DNA from 3 places in the Clostridioides sp. LIBA-6822 genome. Region 1 is predicted to be linked to each of the others. Evidence: riboswitches for the same ligand, from Rfam matches in the RefSeq annotation. Region 1 holds a riboswitch; each other region holds the start of a gene.
What was found. Region 1 has a riboswitch for cyclic di-GMP ahead of ACTG48_RS10465 (SH3 domain-containing protein). Riboswitches for the same ligand answer to the same signal wherever they lie in the genome.
Positions count from the first base shown of each region.

Region 2: another riboswitch for cyclic di-GMP. It lies ahead of ACTG48_RS01845 (flagellar basal body protein); the one in region 1 lies ahead of ACTG48_RS10465 (SH3 domain-containing protein).
Region 3: another riboswitch for cyclic di-GMP. It lies ahead of ACTG48_RS07535 (cold-shock protein); the one in region 1 lies ahead of ACTG48_RS10465 (SH3 domain-containing protein).

Region 1 is NZ_CP196995.1:2,178,483-2,184,049, forward strand. Features, by position in the region: gene ACTG48_RS10455 (TetR/AcrR family transcriptional regulator) at 1-323, opposite strand, end outside; gene ACTG48_RS10460 (hypothetical protein) at 477-875, opposite strand; gene ACTG48_RS10465 (SH3 domain-containing protein) at 1,224-1,712, opposite strand; cyclic di-GMP riboswitch class I at 1,797-1,890, opposite strand; gene ACTG48_RS10470 (FtsX-like permease family protein) at 2,406-4,736, shown strand; gene ACTG48_RS10475 (ABC transporter ATP-binding protein) at 4,747-5,508, shown strand.
Region 2 is NZ_CP196995.1:317,467-323,033, reverse strand. Features, by position in the region: gene fliF (flagellar basal-body MS-ring/collar protein FliF) at 1-1,184, opposite strand, end outside; gene fliE (flagellar hook-basal body complex protein FliE) at 1,209-1,526, opposite strand; gene flgC (flagellar basal body rod protein FlgC) at 1,536-1,940, opposite strand; gene ACTG48_RS01845 (flagellar basal body protein) at 1,948-2,265, opposite strand; cyclic di-GMP riboswitch class I at 2,672-2,762, opposite strand; gene ACTG48_RS01840 (GNAT family N-acetyltransferase) at 2,896-3,393, opposite strand; gene ACTG48_RS01835 (DegT/DnrJ/EryC1/StrS family aminotransferase) at 3,430-4,521, opposite strand; gene ACTG48_RS01830 (sugar 3,4-ketoisomerase) at 4,521-4,931, opposite strand; gene ACTG48_RS01825 (glycosyltransferase) at 5,011-5,567, opposite strand, start outside.
Region 3 is NZ_CP196995.1:1,563,881-1,569,447, forward strand. Features, by position in the region: gene ACTG48_RS07515 (hypothetical protein) at 1-362, opposite strand, end outside; gene ACTG48_RS07520 (hypothetical protein) at 650-1,129, shown strand; gene ACTG48_RS07525 (hypothetical protein) at 1,244-1,558, shown strand; gene ACTG48_RS07530 (hypothetical protein) at 1,722-2,039, opposite strand; gene ACTG48_RS07535 (cold-shock protein) at 2,585-2,785, opposite strand; cyclic di-GMP riboswitch class I at 3,243-3,339, opposite strand; gene ACTG48_RS07540 (BlaI/MecI/CopY family transcriptional regulator) at 3,547-3,924, shown strand; partial or broken gene ACTG48_RS07545 (BlaI/MecI/CopY family transcriptional regulator) at 4,031-4,413, shown strand; gene ACTG48_RS07550 (MerR family transcriptional regulator) at 4,785-5,567, shown strand, end outside.

The sequences.
Region 1 (5,567 bases):
CCTGATTTGAATATTTTATATTTTGAAATACTTTTTTGTAATAACTCGAATACTGCATCAATTTTTAGGTTATTTGCTACACAATCATCATATAAAATATCAGAAAAGCTTTGTTCATATTGTGCTAAAAACAACTTTATTACTTCATTAAATATTTCATCCTTTGATTTAAAATAGTGATAAAACATGCCAACTTCTCCACCAACACTATCTAAAATCATTCTTATAGAGGTGTTCTCATATCCATACTCTAAAAACAACTTAAGTGCATTATCAATAAGTTCATCTCGTTTACCACCATTTAATATTCGTTTTCGTGCCATTTTTGTATCTCCTTTTAAACAGCATATTATTCCGTTCAAATTATATCATGCTATTAAATAAACATCAATAATTAACAAAACGTTGTTCTTTAAATTACCATCTAATTAATAATAAAATCACATAAAACAACTATATAATTTTCATTGTTGTATTTAATAAAATTTCTTCTTCTTTCTTTTAATAAATATTAATATAACTAAAACTATAACAACAAACATAACTATTATTGACAGTACCAATTTTGATAAAATATTATATCTCCTTATACCTCGACTTTTGTGTCTATTTAGAATTCCATGTCCATAAGTTTTAGTTCTTGTAGTCCTTTTTTTTAATTTCACTCTACTTTTACTAGATTTACTACGTTTGTGTCTACTTTTAGATTTAATAGTTTTAAACCTAGTATTATTAGATTGATAACTCTCTTGTGTTGAAGAAATGTATACACTAGAATCAGTAATAACTTCTGCCTCAACTTGTAATGGATTTATAATGCTGATTATAAGTAAAAAAGATATAATTACTCCAATCAACTTTTTCTTTTTTTTCATATTTTCCCCCTCATAAAAACTTATATCTAGTTTATTATAGTATATATTAAAGTAAAAATTACAAAATTTTTCAAATTTCTTATATGTTTTCTTATCTTTAATATATTTTTATTCTGTAAAGTTTCTCTTTTGTTAAAATTCTTTAAATTAATAGTAAATTATGATACTTAGTACACAAAATACAAATTAAATCTACTTTCAACTAAATTTTCCATTTATAATTAAGATAGCTTAATTAATTTATTCTGTTTAGTATTAAATGATGATTTTTACAAAAGAAAAAGAATCCTATGATTAGGATTCTTTTTCTGAGATTTATTAGTGTATTTAAAGCTTACTAGTATCCAATTATGATAAACTTAAACATTCTTCTATATACTGGTTATATACATATCCAGAATATCTTTTTCCACTTTTATCAATATTCACTCTTGCCCATTTCCCAACACTATAACATACTTCAACTTTAAAACCATCAGGAATTGTAGTTATAATTCTAGAGTCTAATGTTCTGTCATTTCTAAGTTCTAAACTTAGACCATTTGTTCTTATATTTCCTACATAATTCTTTTTTCTATCTTTTACCATGTTGTTACTATTGTTTTTAACATTGTTTAATTTTTCTAAATATTTATAAAGTAACCATCCTTTGTCATAATTACTTTCAACTTCTGCCCATATTCCATCAACACATTTTAGCTTGACAATTTTACCTTCTGGTATACTTTTCAACTTCATACTATTTATGTCTGGTCTTTCTCTTAAATTTAATTTAATTTTAGTCTTAAAATTGATGCTAGATTCGCCAAAATTTTTTAACATTAATTCAGATATCATCTTAAGCCCTCCTCTTGCCAAATATTAAGTTATTAAAAATATATACTTTCAACAAATACTTTTAACAAAAAGAATCATTATCTTTTTGGCAACTGGCTGACATGACCTTTATTACATAAAGATTTTAGTCCCTATAGCTTTGCGTCATTAGATTTATCTAATATTGCCTATATCTGAATAATAACATAATTTGAACAATTTAAAAATAATATTACCTCAAATTTTATATTAATTAAATATAAATTAAATTTTTAATTAATAATAAGCAAAAAATACCTTTATATTTATTAATTTAATTATTATTCTTCATAATTCATCTAAAAAATAGTAATTTATCTATGATACTATTACTTTTAACAAATCTTTTTTAATAAATATTAATACATAAAAATAATCAATAATTTTTTATATACTTAATTAATATTAAAAATTATTGATTAGTAAAAAACTAAAAATAAAATATATTAATTATATTCTTTTTTAAAATTCTTACTAATTTCTTTAGGGTATATTTTGTATAAACACTTTATCATAAGAAGTTTATATTTTACTTTTTTAATAACTTGACAAAATAGTAATATTATTATATTATGGTTATAGACCGACGGTCAGTTTAATTTTTATATATCTATGACTAATATAAAATAAATCTAAAATATTCAATACAAAATTTTTAAGAAATGAGGATTATTTATGCTTAAGAGAATATTATTAAAAGATTTAACTCGAAACAAAGTGATAACAATTACTCTATTTATTTTTATTTTGCTTGCATCAATGCTGGTATCTAGTGCAACGAGCATCATTATAGAACTAACTCATTCCATGACTTCTTTGTTTCAAAAATCCCATGCGCCTCATTATGTTCAAATGTATTCTGGCAAATTAAATCAAGAAGAAATTGACAAGTTTTCAGCTAAAACTCCATATGTAAAAAAGCAACAAACTACTGAACTTTTAAATATAAATGGAGCTAATATTTTTTTAGGAAATAAAGGAGAAAATCAGGCTAATAGTGTACTAGAAAATAGCTTTACAAAACAAAATGATAAATTTGACTTTCTATTAGATATGGAGAATCAAATAATGCAAATACAAGATGGGGAAATAGGAGTTCCTGTATACTATATGAAACAATGCAATTTAAAAATTGGAGATAAAATAAAAATTATTAAGGGTAGTTTCTTTATGGAATTTACAATAAAAGATTTTATACGTGATGCACAGATGAACCCTTCTCTTGTTACTTCAAAGCGTTTTTTAATCAGTGATAATGATTGGGGCACTTTAAAAGCTACTATAGGGGAAAGCGAATATCTAATTGAATTTCTATTAAATGATATAAATAAAATTAGTGAGTTTGAAACACTATATCAATCAACTAAGCTCCCACAAACAGGTACATCAATAACTTATTCCACTTATAAACTACTAAATGCTTTGTCTGACGGAATTGTAATTGCTATTGTCATCTTAATTAGCATTCTTCTTATTACAATTTCTATTTTATGCTTACGATTTACTTTAATTACAACGATTGAAGAAGACTACAGAGAAATTGGTGTTATGAAAGCCATTGGTATTCAAAATAGTAACATCCAAAAACTATATTTGATAAAATACGTATTAATTTCATCTTTTGCAAGTTTTCTTGGCTATATATTGTCGTTATTCATAGGAGTTTTTTTTACAAAAAATATTTATATTTATATGGGAACAGTAGATAAAGATATCTTTAGTATTCTTATTCCATTTATAAGTTCAGTTCTTGTATTTGTAGCTATTGTATTCTTTTGTAAACTTATACTTAAAAGATTCAAAAAAATATCAGCAGTTAATGCATTAAGAAATAATCATTCTACAAACTCTGTAATACATGGATATAGCTTACAGCTATACAAAACCAAAATGACAAATGCCAATATATTTCTAGGGTTAAATGAAGTAGTAAGAAAATTTACTGTCTATGGATTGCTTTGTTTTGTCTACATGATTTGTATTTTCCTCATGATTGTACCACTTAATTTTCTAAATACTATTCAATCACCTGAATTTATTACTTATATGGGCGCTGGTAAGAGTGATATTCGTATTGATTTATCACAGACAAATCAAACCCAACATCTTTTTAATTCTATATTACAAAAAATTAACGATGACAATGATGTTGAAAAATATGAATCCTTTACAACAAGTTCATATAAAATAAAAAATAAAAATGGCAAAGTAGAAAATATGAAAATAGAAAATGGAAACTTTAAAACTTTCCCACTTACATATGTAAAAGGTTCTGCACCAACAAAAGAAAATGAAATTGCACTATCTGTTATAAATGCAAATGAACTAGAAAAAAGTATTGGAGATAATTTATCTATTTTCTCAAAAGGTAAAGAGTTAACTCTTACTGTTAGTGGCATATATCAAGACATTACACATGGTGGTAAGACTGCAAAAGCTATGTTACCATCTAACAAAGATAATGTTTTATGGCATGTCATAAATTTAAATTTAAAACCTGGAGTCAATGTAGCAGATAAATTAGAACAATACAGTATTGGTTATTACCCTGCTAAAGTTACAGATATAAATAATTATATAAGTCAGACATTAAGCTCTATTATCAACCAGTTAAGACTTGTTATAAAATTAGCTGTTGTCATATCTATTGTAATTTCTTCACTAATTACAGCAATGTTTTTTAAGATGCTCATTGCCAAAGATACACCACAAACAGCAACTATGCTTAGTTTAGGATTTTCTACTAAAGATATACGTATTCAATATATTACTAGAGCTTTATTAGTACTTATAATCGGAGTTATTTTAGGAATTATTATGGCAAATACACTTGGACAAAAAATATCTGGTTTACTACTTTCTGGTATCTCAAACCTTCAATTTATAGTAAATCCATTAATTGTATATATACTTTGTCCATCAGCTTTAATTCTCACAGTATTAATTACAATTATAGTAATTAATAGAGCAATCAATAAAATAAAAATTATGTCTATTATAGAGTAAGGGGTATGTTATGAATAATATTATAGAAGCTAAAAAAATTATTAAAGAGTATACTATTGCTAAAGGAAATATGCAGCAAGTTTTAAAAGGAATAGATTTATCAATTCAATATGGAGAATTTATATCTATTATGGGTGCTTCTGGGTCTGGTAAATCAACATTACTGCATAACATAAGTGGAATGGATAAATTAACATCTGGTATAGTCAATTTTTCAGGTGAAATGATTTCTAATATGTCCGAAGAAGCATTATCAAAACTTAGATTAAAAAATATGGGCTTTATATTTCAACAAAGTAATTTACTTAAAAACTTAAATATATTTGACAACATAATTCTCTCAGCTTACTTAAATAAAGAAGAAAGTCGTCAAATAATCAATGAACGAGCGACAAGGCTTATGGAAAAAATGAATATTTCGGAAATAAAAAATAAGGATATTACTCAGGTTTCGGGAGGGCAACTTCAAAGGGCTTCCATATGTCGTGCTTTAATTAACAACCCGAAAATTTTATTTGGAGACGAACCTACAGGTGCACTTAACTCCAAGCTAACAAATGAAGTAATGGATATTCTTATAGATATTAATAAATTAGGAACAACTATTATGCTTGTAACTCATGACGTCAAAGTAGCAGCAAAGACAGAACGAGTATTATTTATGTCTGATGGTATGATTGTTGGTGAAATTAAATTAGGAAAATTTAATAGTAATGATTTAAAAGAGAGAGAAAATAAACTAATAAGTTGGTTATCAGAGTTAGGTTTTTAATTTTATTAAACTATCTTCTTTATATACTTTAAAGCTGATGACTTATTCAATATTTGATG
Region 2 (5,567 bases), 1.9 Mb from region 1:
GCTCCATCCATACCTATAGCATTATTAACAATATCTTCTACATCAGCTTGAACACCTTTAGCTATTTTTCCATCTATAGCAACAGAAGCTGTCAATCTTTTAAGTTCTCCTGGTGCAACTATCGTATGAGTTTCAATCTTACCTGTCTCATATTCAAAGCTCTCATCCAAACTATCTTCTGTGTTAGTGCCATTTTTATTTCCTTGATTATTCATATTAGCATCTACACCTTGGACATTATTTGTCGCAGATTTAGATGAATTTTTTGACCTTGTTTCTTTTATTGCAACTTTATCAGGGTCAATCTTTATTTCAGTTTTTTCAGCTGTATCAAAACTTAAATCAGCATTTACTGTAGCTTTTACTTTGCCTGTCCCAAATATTGGTTCTAACATTTCCAAAATAGACTTTTCTAATTGTTTATTCAATGCTTGTTCAGATGCCTTATTTTTATCAACACTAATACCACCATTTATTGGTTGATTATTTTCATCAACTTCTTCATCGTCTAAGATACCTTCTGATAATAAATTCATCTTATTATCAATAACTTGAACATTTTTTTCTGGTATATTTGTAACACTTCCTGATACAAGTGCCATAACAGATTTTATTTGATTTTTTTCTAAGGTTGTTCCTGGTTTTAACATTAAGTAAACTGCTGCACTTCCTGGAACTGCCTCTTTCTCAAACACTGATGATTCTCCAAATGTTATATGTACTCTAGTATCTTCCACTTGTGGAAAACTCTTGATTGTTTTTTCTATTTCACCTTGTATGATTCTTTGCTTCTTAATTTGAAACTCTTCATCAGTAAGCCCTATAGATGAACTATCATCCATTAGTGCAAATCCTTTAGAACCACCTGTAAGACTTGGAGCTAACTCCAGTCTCAATTTATCAACTTCTGTTCTAGGCACATAAATTGTGCTTCCTTTTACCTTAGTATCTATCTTTCTAGACTCTAATTCTGCTGATATATCTGCAGCATCTTGAACATCTAGTTCTGAAAATAAGACTGCATACTTATTTTTACTTGCAGATATTGCTGTAAATACTAGCGCTAAACATATAGCAACAATCCCTATACCTAATGCTATCTTGGTCCCTTTTTTTAAAGAACCTATTTTTGTCCTAGTTTTAGCAACTTGCTCCTTAATCTTATTTTTAAAACTGGTTATCATTGATTATTACTCCTGTTCAAAAGGCTAAATTTGTACTTTATTCATTTCTTGATATGCATCATGAATCTTGTTTCTAACTTCTATTAGATATTGCATAGATAGTTGTGCTTCTTGACCTTTTAACATAACTTCATGCATAGAAACATCTTCGCCTTTTATAAATTTTTCTTTCATATTATCTGCTGTCACTTGTTGAAAATTGACTTTGTCTATAGTATCTATTATTACATCTTCAAAATTCTTTTTTTCTTCTTTATTATTAAGATTTAATGGTTTTATTTCTCCAACTAAATTATCTAACTTTGCACCTTGCATTAAATTGTTAATTTGTGTAATTGGCATAATTTATCCCTACTTTCCTATTTCCAAAGCTTTAGATATCATAGACTTCTGAGCATTCAGTGTATCTATGTTGGAATCATATGCTCGTGAAGCTGTTATTAAATCTGTCATTTCAACTAATATATTTACATTTGGATATTCTACATATCCATTTGGCTTTGCATCTGGATGAGCTGGGTCATATACTTCTTTAAGAGGTGATTTGTCATCTTCAACAGATGTGACTTTTACTCCTAACATACCTAATTTATTATCATAGTTTTCTTCAAATGAAACAACTTTTCTCCTATATGCTTCTCCATTTGGACCTCTTGTAGCATTTATATTAGCTACATTTGATGATATGATATCCATTTTCAAACTTTCTGCTGTTAATCCACTAGCAGAGATTTCCATTCCACTGAACACACTCATCTTCTAGTTACCTCCCACCTATTATTGATTTAGTCATTGCGATTTTGCCATTTGCAAAACCTATTAAAGCATTATATTGCAGTGTTGTCATTGCTTGCTTTACTTTCTCTTCTTCTATATCTACATTATTGCCATCTACTCTTAACCCTTTGGAATTGTCTATTTTTTCTTCTATTTTTGGCATGGCCTCATTTAATGTTTCTTCAAAAGTTACATAATGTTTTTTGTAACCTTCAGTATTTATATTTGCTATATTATTTGCTATTGTTTGACTTCTTAGATTAGTTGCATCTAATCCCATTTTTATAATGTCATATGTATTCATACTCACCCCTCCTCAAAATATATTTATTTGCTATATTTAATGATTAAAAAATGAAGTTGCTATATTACAAAAAATGACTTCTTTGTCCATTTAAATCTATTGCAATTCTATTACATTAATATAATAATGTATCATTTTAGTGAGAAATCTAATTTAAATTTAATTAACTTCAATAAAAATAAAAAAAAATTTTAATATGTATTTAATTTTTTCTTTGTAAAGTTGCCTTTTTTTGTAAAATAGCAACTTTTTCAGATAGTTTTTCTTTATTTCTTGTTATAATTGGTAAAATATGTTATTATATGTATTTTCTACTGTAATAAAGTAATTTTTCCATAATAAAATGACCGCCAAAAAAGCAGTCACTTCGACTAATCCTACGTATACAATTATACTTAGGACTCTTTTTGGCAACTGGCTAGCATAGTTCGCATATACAAACTTTAGCCCCTATAGCTTTGCGTCACTAGATTTCTCTAGTTTTGCCTATTTAGTTTTAATTTAAGTATACAATAAATGATAAAATTTTTAAACATTTTTATCATATTTTATATTATTATTTTATAACTATTATCAAAAAATCTAATCTAGTAAAAAATAACCCTATACTTTTTATATCATATACTCTTTCTATGTGCTTAAATAATTAAAAATTGAATACCATTTTATATTCATGAACATATTGTTTAAAAATATATGCTCTCTAAACTCTCCTTCATATATAAATCCCATTTTCTCATAAAATCTTATAGCTCTCTCATTGTGTGAGTAAACATTCAAATAAACTTTTTTCAGATTAAGATTTTCAAAAGCAATTTTTAATATTTCTTCTGTACCCATCTTAGCTACACTCTTTCCAATAGCTTTTTTTCTTAATACTATAGCATATTCTGCGTTTCTATTAATATAGTCTATATTCTTTAAACTAACAGTTCCAAGATATTCATCTGAATCATCAACAATTGCCATATGAATACTTCTATTAGTATAACTATTTAAAACAAATTCCTCTATTTTATTTTTATCCATATCATTAAAATTTATTTTAAAATTTTTATTTATGTCATCATCCTTCATCCATTCGAGCATTAAACCTATGTCTCTTATATCAAGCCTTCTAATTTTCATATTATTACACCTACTTTAATTTTATACTTTAAAAACCTAGTACTTATTTATAGCATCTATTATGACATCTATATCCTGTTTATTTAAGTATGGATATATTGGCAAACTTAAAACTTCTTCTGATATAAGTTCTGATACCTTGAGTATCCCTGTTAGATTACTAAATTCTGAATATGCCTTCTGTTTATGTATAGGTATTGGATAGTGTATCATAGTCTCTATATTTTTTTGATAGAGATAATCTCTTAATTTATCTCTATGCTTTGTCCTTATTACAAATTGATGCCATGACGGCTTTGTATCATCTAAAACCTTTGGTAATATTATTTTTGAGTTATCTATTCCCTCTAAATAATATCTAGCTACATCGCTTCTATAGCCGTTAAACTTATCTAAATACTTTAATTTTATATTTAAAACTGAAGCTTGTACCTCATCAAGTCTTGAATTCTTCCCTTTATATTTATTATAATATTTCTTTTCTGAACCATAGTTTCGTAAAACTCTTATCTTTTCAGATACATCCCTATCATTAGTGGTAATTGCTCCTGCATCTCCAAGTGAACCTATATTTTTACCAGGATAAAAACTTATACCTGCAGCATCGCCTAAGTTCCCAGTTCTCTTATTTTTATACAATGCTCCTTGAGCTTGTGCATTGTCTTCTATTAATTTCAAATTATATTTTCTAGTTATTTCCTTTATTGAATCCATATCAGCTGGTTGTCCATATAAATGAACTGCTATTATGGCCTTAGTTTTATTTGTTATTTTATCTTCTATCAAATTGGCATCTATATTATAAGTGTTGCAATCTGGTTCTACTAATATAGGAGTAGCTCCGACATTGCTTACAGCCAGAGCAGTTGCTATATATGTGTTGGCTGGTATTATAACTTCATCTCCAACTCCAATATCATATGCTTTTAAAATCAATTCCAATGAATCTAATCCATTACCTACACCAATACAAAATTCAGTTTCACAATATCTTGAAAAGTTTTTTTCAAATTCATGTACCATTTCTCCTAATATAAAATAATTTGAATCATACACCTTTTCAATATTAGATAATATCTCTGTTTTTAAATTTTTATGCATTGGCTTCATATCTAAAAATTTTATCATTATATATTGCTCCTTACATATCTTAGAAATTCATCGTAATCTCTTATATAATCACTCTCATCATAAAAATCGGATGCTAGAACAATTAATAGAGTATCTTCCTTGTAACCAGACATCTCATGCCATATATTTTTACCTATAAATAAACCTTCATTAGGATTATCTAATAAAAAGGTTTCTTCTTTTACACCATCACTGCACTTAACTTTTAATTTTCCTTTTAGACAAATTAGTACTTGTTTGAGGGTTTTATGAGCATGTAAACCTCTTTTGATTGTATTAGGAACATTATATGTATAATATGTCCTTTTGATATCAAATGGTATATTTTTATATGATTCTAATGAAACTAAATATCCTATATCATGACTTCCAATAGGATTCCATTCTATTAAGTAGCATTTATCCATAATTTCACCTTATTTCTTTCTTAACACTATATTTAATATAATATATACAAACTTTTATTTTTTATTTTTATTAATGAATTTAGCTTTTATTTTCTATTACTATATTACATTCTTCCAACAATTTATCCATATCATATTTTAATATATTATATTCATTAAAATTGTTTTCACTTGACATATGTTTATAAAATAATTCTATTAAGTAAAAGTTTTTTTGATACCAAGATGCTTTTAATTCATCAAGTTGTTTCTGATATTTAATAAATAGTTTATTTTTATAACAATACTCTATTATGTTATACCAATCTGGAGCAGACCCACTAATTATAAATAAGTTATTACTATTTTGCTGGTCACTAGTTCTAAATGAACTTAAAACTTCGTGTAGGTATATCATATTTCCTCTTTGCAATAGTTTTATCCATGCAACCACATCACCCAATGCATGTATATACTTACCTTCTAAAGTAAGTATTTCTTTATCTTGTAAAATATTTTTAAAAACAACCATTGATGGTGCACCAATAAAATTTTCAAGTTTTGTTAAAGTTTCTTTTATTACATCTTCTCCTAACATTTTAATATCTTTTTCTGGGGAGATTGAGTGTGTTCTTACTACATCACCATTCCCATTTA
Region 3 (5,567 bases), 610 kb from region 1:
AAGATAATAATACATATTAATTGAATAAGTAAATCTAAATTAGGGCATTTAATTTTTAAAATATTAAATACTAAGTTAGATAAATATGATTCTACAATATTTGATGAAAGATTATATAATAACGAAAAAACTATTGCAATTAGAGCTATATACAATGCATTACCAGGATTATTATTTTTTTCTAATTGTCCTCGAATTCTAGTCTGCTCGATTTCTATCTTTCGAATGCTATCTACAGTTTCAATTTCATTATAATGATTATATATTTTTATATAATATTCATGGTATTTTTTTATATTTTTCTTATTTCCTTTAAAACGTTTTTTTAATTTTCTATTTTGATTCCAACTTATCAAGTTCATAAAATCCTCCATAAATTCATATACAATATACTTTAATTTATAGCATATTTAAGAACTTATATCAGCAATTTGTCGAACGATTTTTAGATGAAAATAGAGCAAGACTACATGAGAAAAATTCACATATATTTATTCTGATGATGTGTGGTCAACGATGGATAGAGCTAGAGCGTTTGTAAAAGCTAGACATAGATTTAATACTTATATTATAGTAAAAATCTTAATAAATAAGTTATAATATAGATATAAGTTGTATGTAGAAAGATTCTAACAAAGGAGATGATACTATGAAATATAAAATACGATATATTTTAGTAGGAATATGCTTAATGTTGTGTATATATCTTACAACATTTATAAAGCCTACAATAAATTTTTCAGCTAAAATAAATGGTATCACTACTGAGGATTATAAGAGAATAAAAAAAGAAGAACAGGGTTTACCAATAAATGTAGATATTAAGCGTTTAAAACATGTTGATATTCAAGTTAAAGTTAAATCACCAAACATATTAATAAAAGATATAAAATTTAATTCAGATGGTTTTTACGATTTTCTGAGGGATAATGAAAAAGTTAGGATGTTGGGAGATAGTATTGTAACATATAATAAAAAACATACTGAAACCCTTGAAGTATACTTAGAAAGCGCTAATGATAAAGAATTAAAAGATATAATTGGAAATTTCAAATATGTAATATCATGGAAAAATATATGGAATTATCAAAGCGAAGAAATATTCTATCTAAAAGACTATTTGAAATAGACTAGAAGGTAGCAATTAACTCTAGTTACTACCATACTTGTGTCTAAAAAATATTGGTATATGTTAACTTATATAATAAGTTGGAGATATATTATTAATGTGAGGAGATTAATTATGAAGAGGATAAAGTTAGTATTAACAACAGCATTATCTATTATTGCAATGTTTCTAATATTACATTCAACGCCTGCACTAGCACTAAAGACTCATGTATTTTTTAATGGATATTTCAAAGAAGCTATTACTACAGGAATAGTTGATGATGAGTTTCATAACAAAATAGACAAAGAAAAGTTGTCAAAAGAAAATGCAAAATGTTATACATTAACTAAACCTCCAATTGAGAAAGCTACAGAATCATACTTGAGAAATTATAAGGTCACTAAGAAAAGTCCTTTATATTTTGCTGAATATTATGGAGATTGTTAAACGTTATAATAATTTTTTATAGTATTTTCTCATAACTATTTAATTATATTGGTTGACAAAAACAGTATGAAATCATACAACATTAGATAAATCAAAAGAAGATGATAGGGTAATCCTATTACCTTCTTTTGATTATCAATTCTATTAGTATTTTATAAATAGTTTATACAGTTATATACCTCTTTCTAATTAAATAATATAAGGTTGTTGTTATAATAGCTGCTAATATCATTGCTATTATTGTAATGTCTAATCTTCTTGTAAATAAGCCTATTGCTATGTATTCAAGGCTCATTGCATAGCGATAAAGAACTTCCAGTTTAATGGTTCTTTTTCTATCTATATCTCCATATATTGATTCTAATTTATTAAAATATTTTTCACTATAAAAACCAATCTTAACTTTAATTAAAGATATTATTGTAGTTGCTATTATAATTCCTATTCCAAGAAACATAAGATAGATATTCTGAGTTTTCATAGTAGAGACCTCCTTTATAATATGATTTTATATATAATCGCCAACTTATAATTAGATTAATTTTCTTAATCAAAGTATATCAGTAACACAAGTATAAAGAGTATCTAAAATATTACAAATATTAACAGGTTATCTAAAAGTATAGTAAAAGTTGTAATAATAAAGCGAACGAAAATTATCATACTAAAACATAAGACGTGTTATAATTGTATTAGATATATACATTAACATACACTAAGCACTCTTTTTATTATGAGTGCTTATTTTTTTGAAATACATTAATGTATAAAAACTATCAGGGACATGACTTATCATATCTTAAAAACGATTTAAAGGGGTCTTTTTCATAGACCAAAATATATGATATAATAAAAAAATAGAAGTGTATTGGTAGTACACTTCTATTTCTGTAACTAAGCATTCTCATGTCGAGGAGTGTTTTTTTCATTTATCCAAACAACATTATTTACTTCATCAATAATTATCTCATATATACTAGCAATAAAAAAAGACTCTAAAAGAGTCTTTCCCGAAAAATCTATATATTATAATATAGTTATATTTTCTGCCTGATGACCTCTAGCACCTTTAACTATATCAAAGCTTACTTTTTGACCTTCTTCTAGTGATTTAAATCCTGAAGTTTGTATAGCTGAGAAATGAGCAAATACATCCTCTCCACCTTCTACTGTTATAAAACCAAATCCTTTTTCATTGTTAAACCATTTTACTATTCCATTATTCATTAAAAATACTCCTATTAACCTGTATCAAGATATACTTGATTTAATTGTGTATTACCACAAATACTATTGTATCATAGATTAATAGAAATGTCTACTTAATTATATTTTTTAGTTAACATTTTTGGTTATTCTTAATATTAAAAATATATTTGAGCGTTTTATATTGCTATAGATTAATAGAAATGTAGATAAAACTAAAAAGGGTTCTCTAGAAAACAAAATCTATTTAATTATACTTACTCACCAATATCATAACTTGATGAAAACAATACTCTACTACATTTTATCCGTACTCTAGTATAAAATCATTTAACTGTGTATTTAAAAAATTACAATAATCATATGAACTATCAATATAAGCAGTCAACATATGTGTACACTTATACATTTTATGTCTAAACATATGAATTATTATCCCCCTAAAAAACTTTCATAAAAACAAAAAGAACAATATTTTTTTGGCAACTGGCTGACATAATTTATAAGAATTTTATAAATTTTAGTTCCTATAGGCTTTATGCCACTAAATTCCTCTAGTTTTGCCAATTTAGTTTTATTCTACAATTTAATAATACAATGCAATTAGTTATTATTCAACATATGTGTTTGAAAATTGAATAAGTTTATAGATATGAATAATATTTTTTATATATAAAAACAAACTAAATAAGTAGAATATATGGCAAATTTTACCTGTAGTTTTTGTGTTAAAAAGCTCCTATCATTAGTTTAAGTTAGACTGAATGAGGGAGCGACACAAGATGGAAGAAGAAATGTTAATAGAAAAATTATTAAGAGCAGAACTAATATTAATGGAGTATTTATGGAAAAAAGATTCTATAATATCTAAAAAAGAAATTGTAAAATATATAAAACAGAGGTATGGATGGCATAAAAGTACAATAAAAACACTATTAAAAAGATTGGTTGATAAAGGTTATTTGGCTAGAGATATTATAAAATTTCAATCTCATTATAAAATAACAATAGATAACGAAGAATATTACGCTTTTAAGAAAAAGGTACTAAAATCTAGTAAAAGTAGAAAAATAATGCGTTTTCTTACTACCACACATAAATCTATAAGCAAAGATAAGTTAGATTCACTAGAAGAGTATTACAGTAACTTAAAAGAATGATATGGTGAAAATTGGGTGGTATTATTTACCTTAATTATCTTGTTTGGAAAACTTTATTAAGATAGAATTTTATTTATATATGAATCGACAAGAGGGTATATATAACGTGAAAATTAGTAAATTACCAGAAGCGGAATTAAAAGTTATGAGATATATTTGGGAATCATATAGAATATTGACATCAAGAGAAATTGTTGAAGCCATGGAACAAAAATATAAATGGAAAGACACGACTACATTTACAGTATTAAAAAGATTGCAAAGAAGAGAGTTTTTAGAAACAGGGAAAATAGATAAACGTACTCACTATAATGTACTAGTAAAAGAAAAACAATATCAGAGATTTGAAACAAGAGAATTCATAAAAAATATACATAAAAATTCAATTAGAAGTTTGATTTCAGCATTACATAAAAATGATGAGAAAGTAGATGAAAAAAATTAAATGAGTTAGAAGAATATTTTAAGAGTTTGGAAAAAGATGATTAATAAAAAATATAGTATTATTTAATAAAAAAATGGAGTAGCAATTTTTTGCCACCTATTTGCCGCCCAACTTATTATATAAAATTAACTATAAATAAAAATATAAGATAAAATAAAAACATTGATTTAATGTCTGATATTTTAATGGTTTCAAAATAAATATAAATAAAGACAAAGAAAATACTACAATTTATAACCGAAATTCAAGTACTTGTAACTAAATAGCTAGATTTCAATGATATATCAAACAAATCTTCAAACAATCAGATAATATCACAAATTCACTTACATTTTGTTTAAGTTTAATCTATAGTATATATAAATAATAATAAAGTAATAAACTTCGAAATCAAAAAAATGAAGAAGGTGTTTGTATGTATAAAATAGGTGAAGCTTCAAAAATAACTAAAATATCATCTAGAATGCTTAGATATTATGATAAAGAAAATATATTGAAACCTAGTCACATAGAAAATAATGGATATAGGTACTATACAGAAGGAGACATTAGTATAATATCAAAAATAAAAAACTTAAGAAGATATGAGTTTTCTTATGAAGAAATAAAAGATATATTTGATAATAATAAATATGAAAATATAGATATATATATCAATAAGATTGAAGAACTAACAAAAAAAATAAATAAATATGGATATTTAATTTCAGAAATAGAAGAAAAGGTAAAATTTAAAGATACAATCATAAATAATTATGATGTTAATATTTGTGAAAGACAATCAGTTAATACCTTGTGCAAAAAAGCCATTATTACTTATAAAGAGATAGGAGAATTTATAGAATCTTGCTATAATACGATTTCAAAAAGCAAATCTAATAAAGTTGGATGTTATTATGTAATGTTCTACGATAATGAAAATATAGATGAAAATACATATGAAATAGAATATTATCAACCTATTGTAGATAATAAAGAAATAAATGGATTCAATAATAAGGTAATTGAAAGTGGTACATATATTAGTACAATATGTTATGGAGATTATGAAAATTTAATTGATGCTTATAATGCTTTGTATAAGTGGGTTAAAAATAACGATTTTAAAGTTAAAGGAAATTTTATTGAAAAATATCTTGTAGATTCATTATTAACTCCCTTTAGCTATGAATTTATAACAGAAGTATCTATAAAAGTT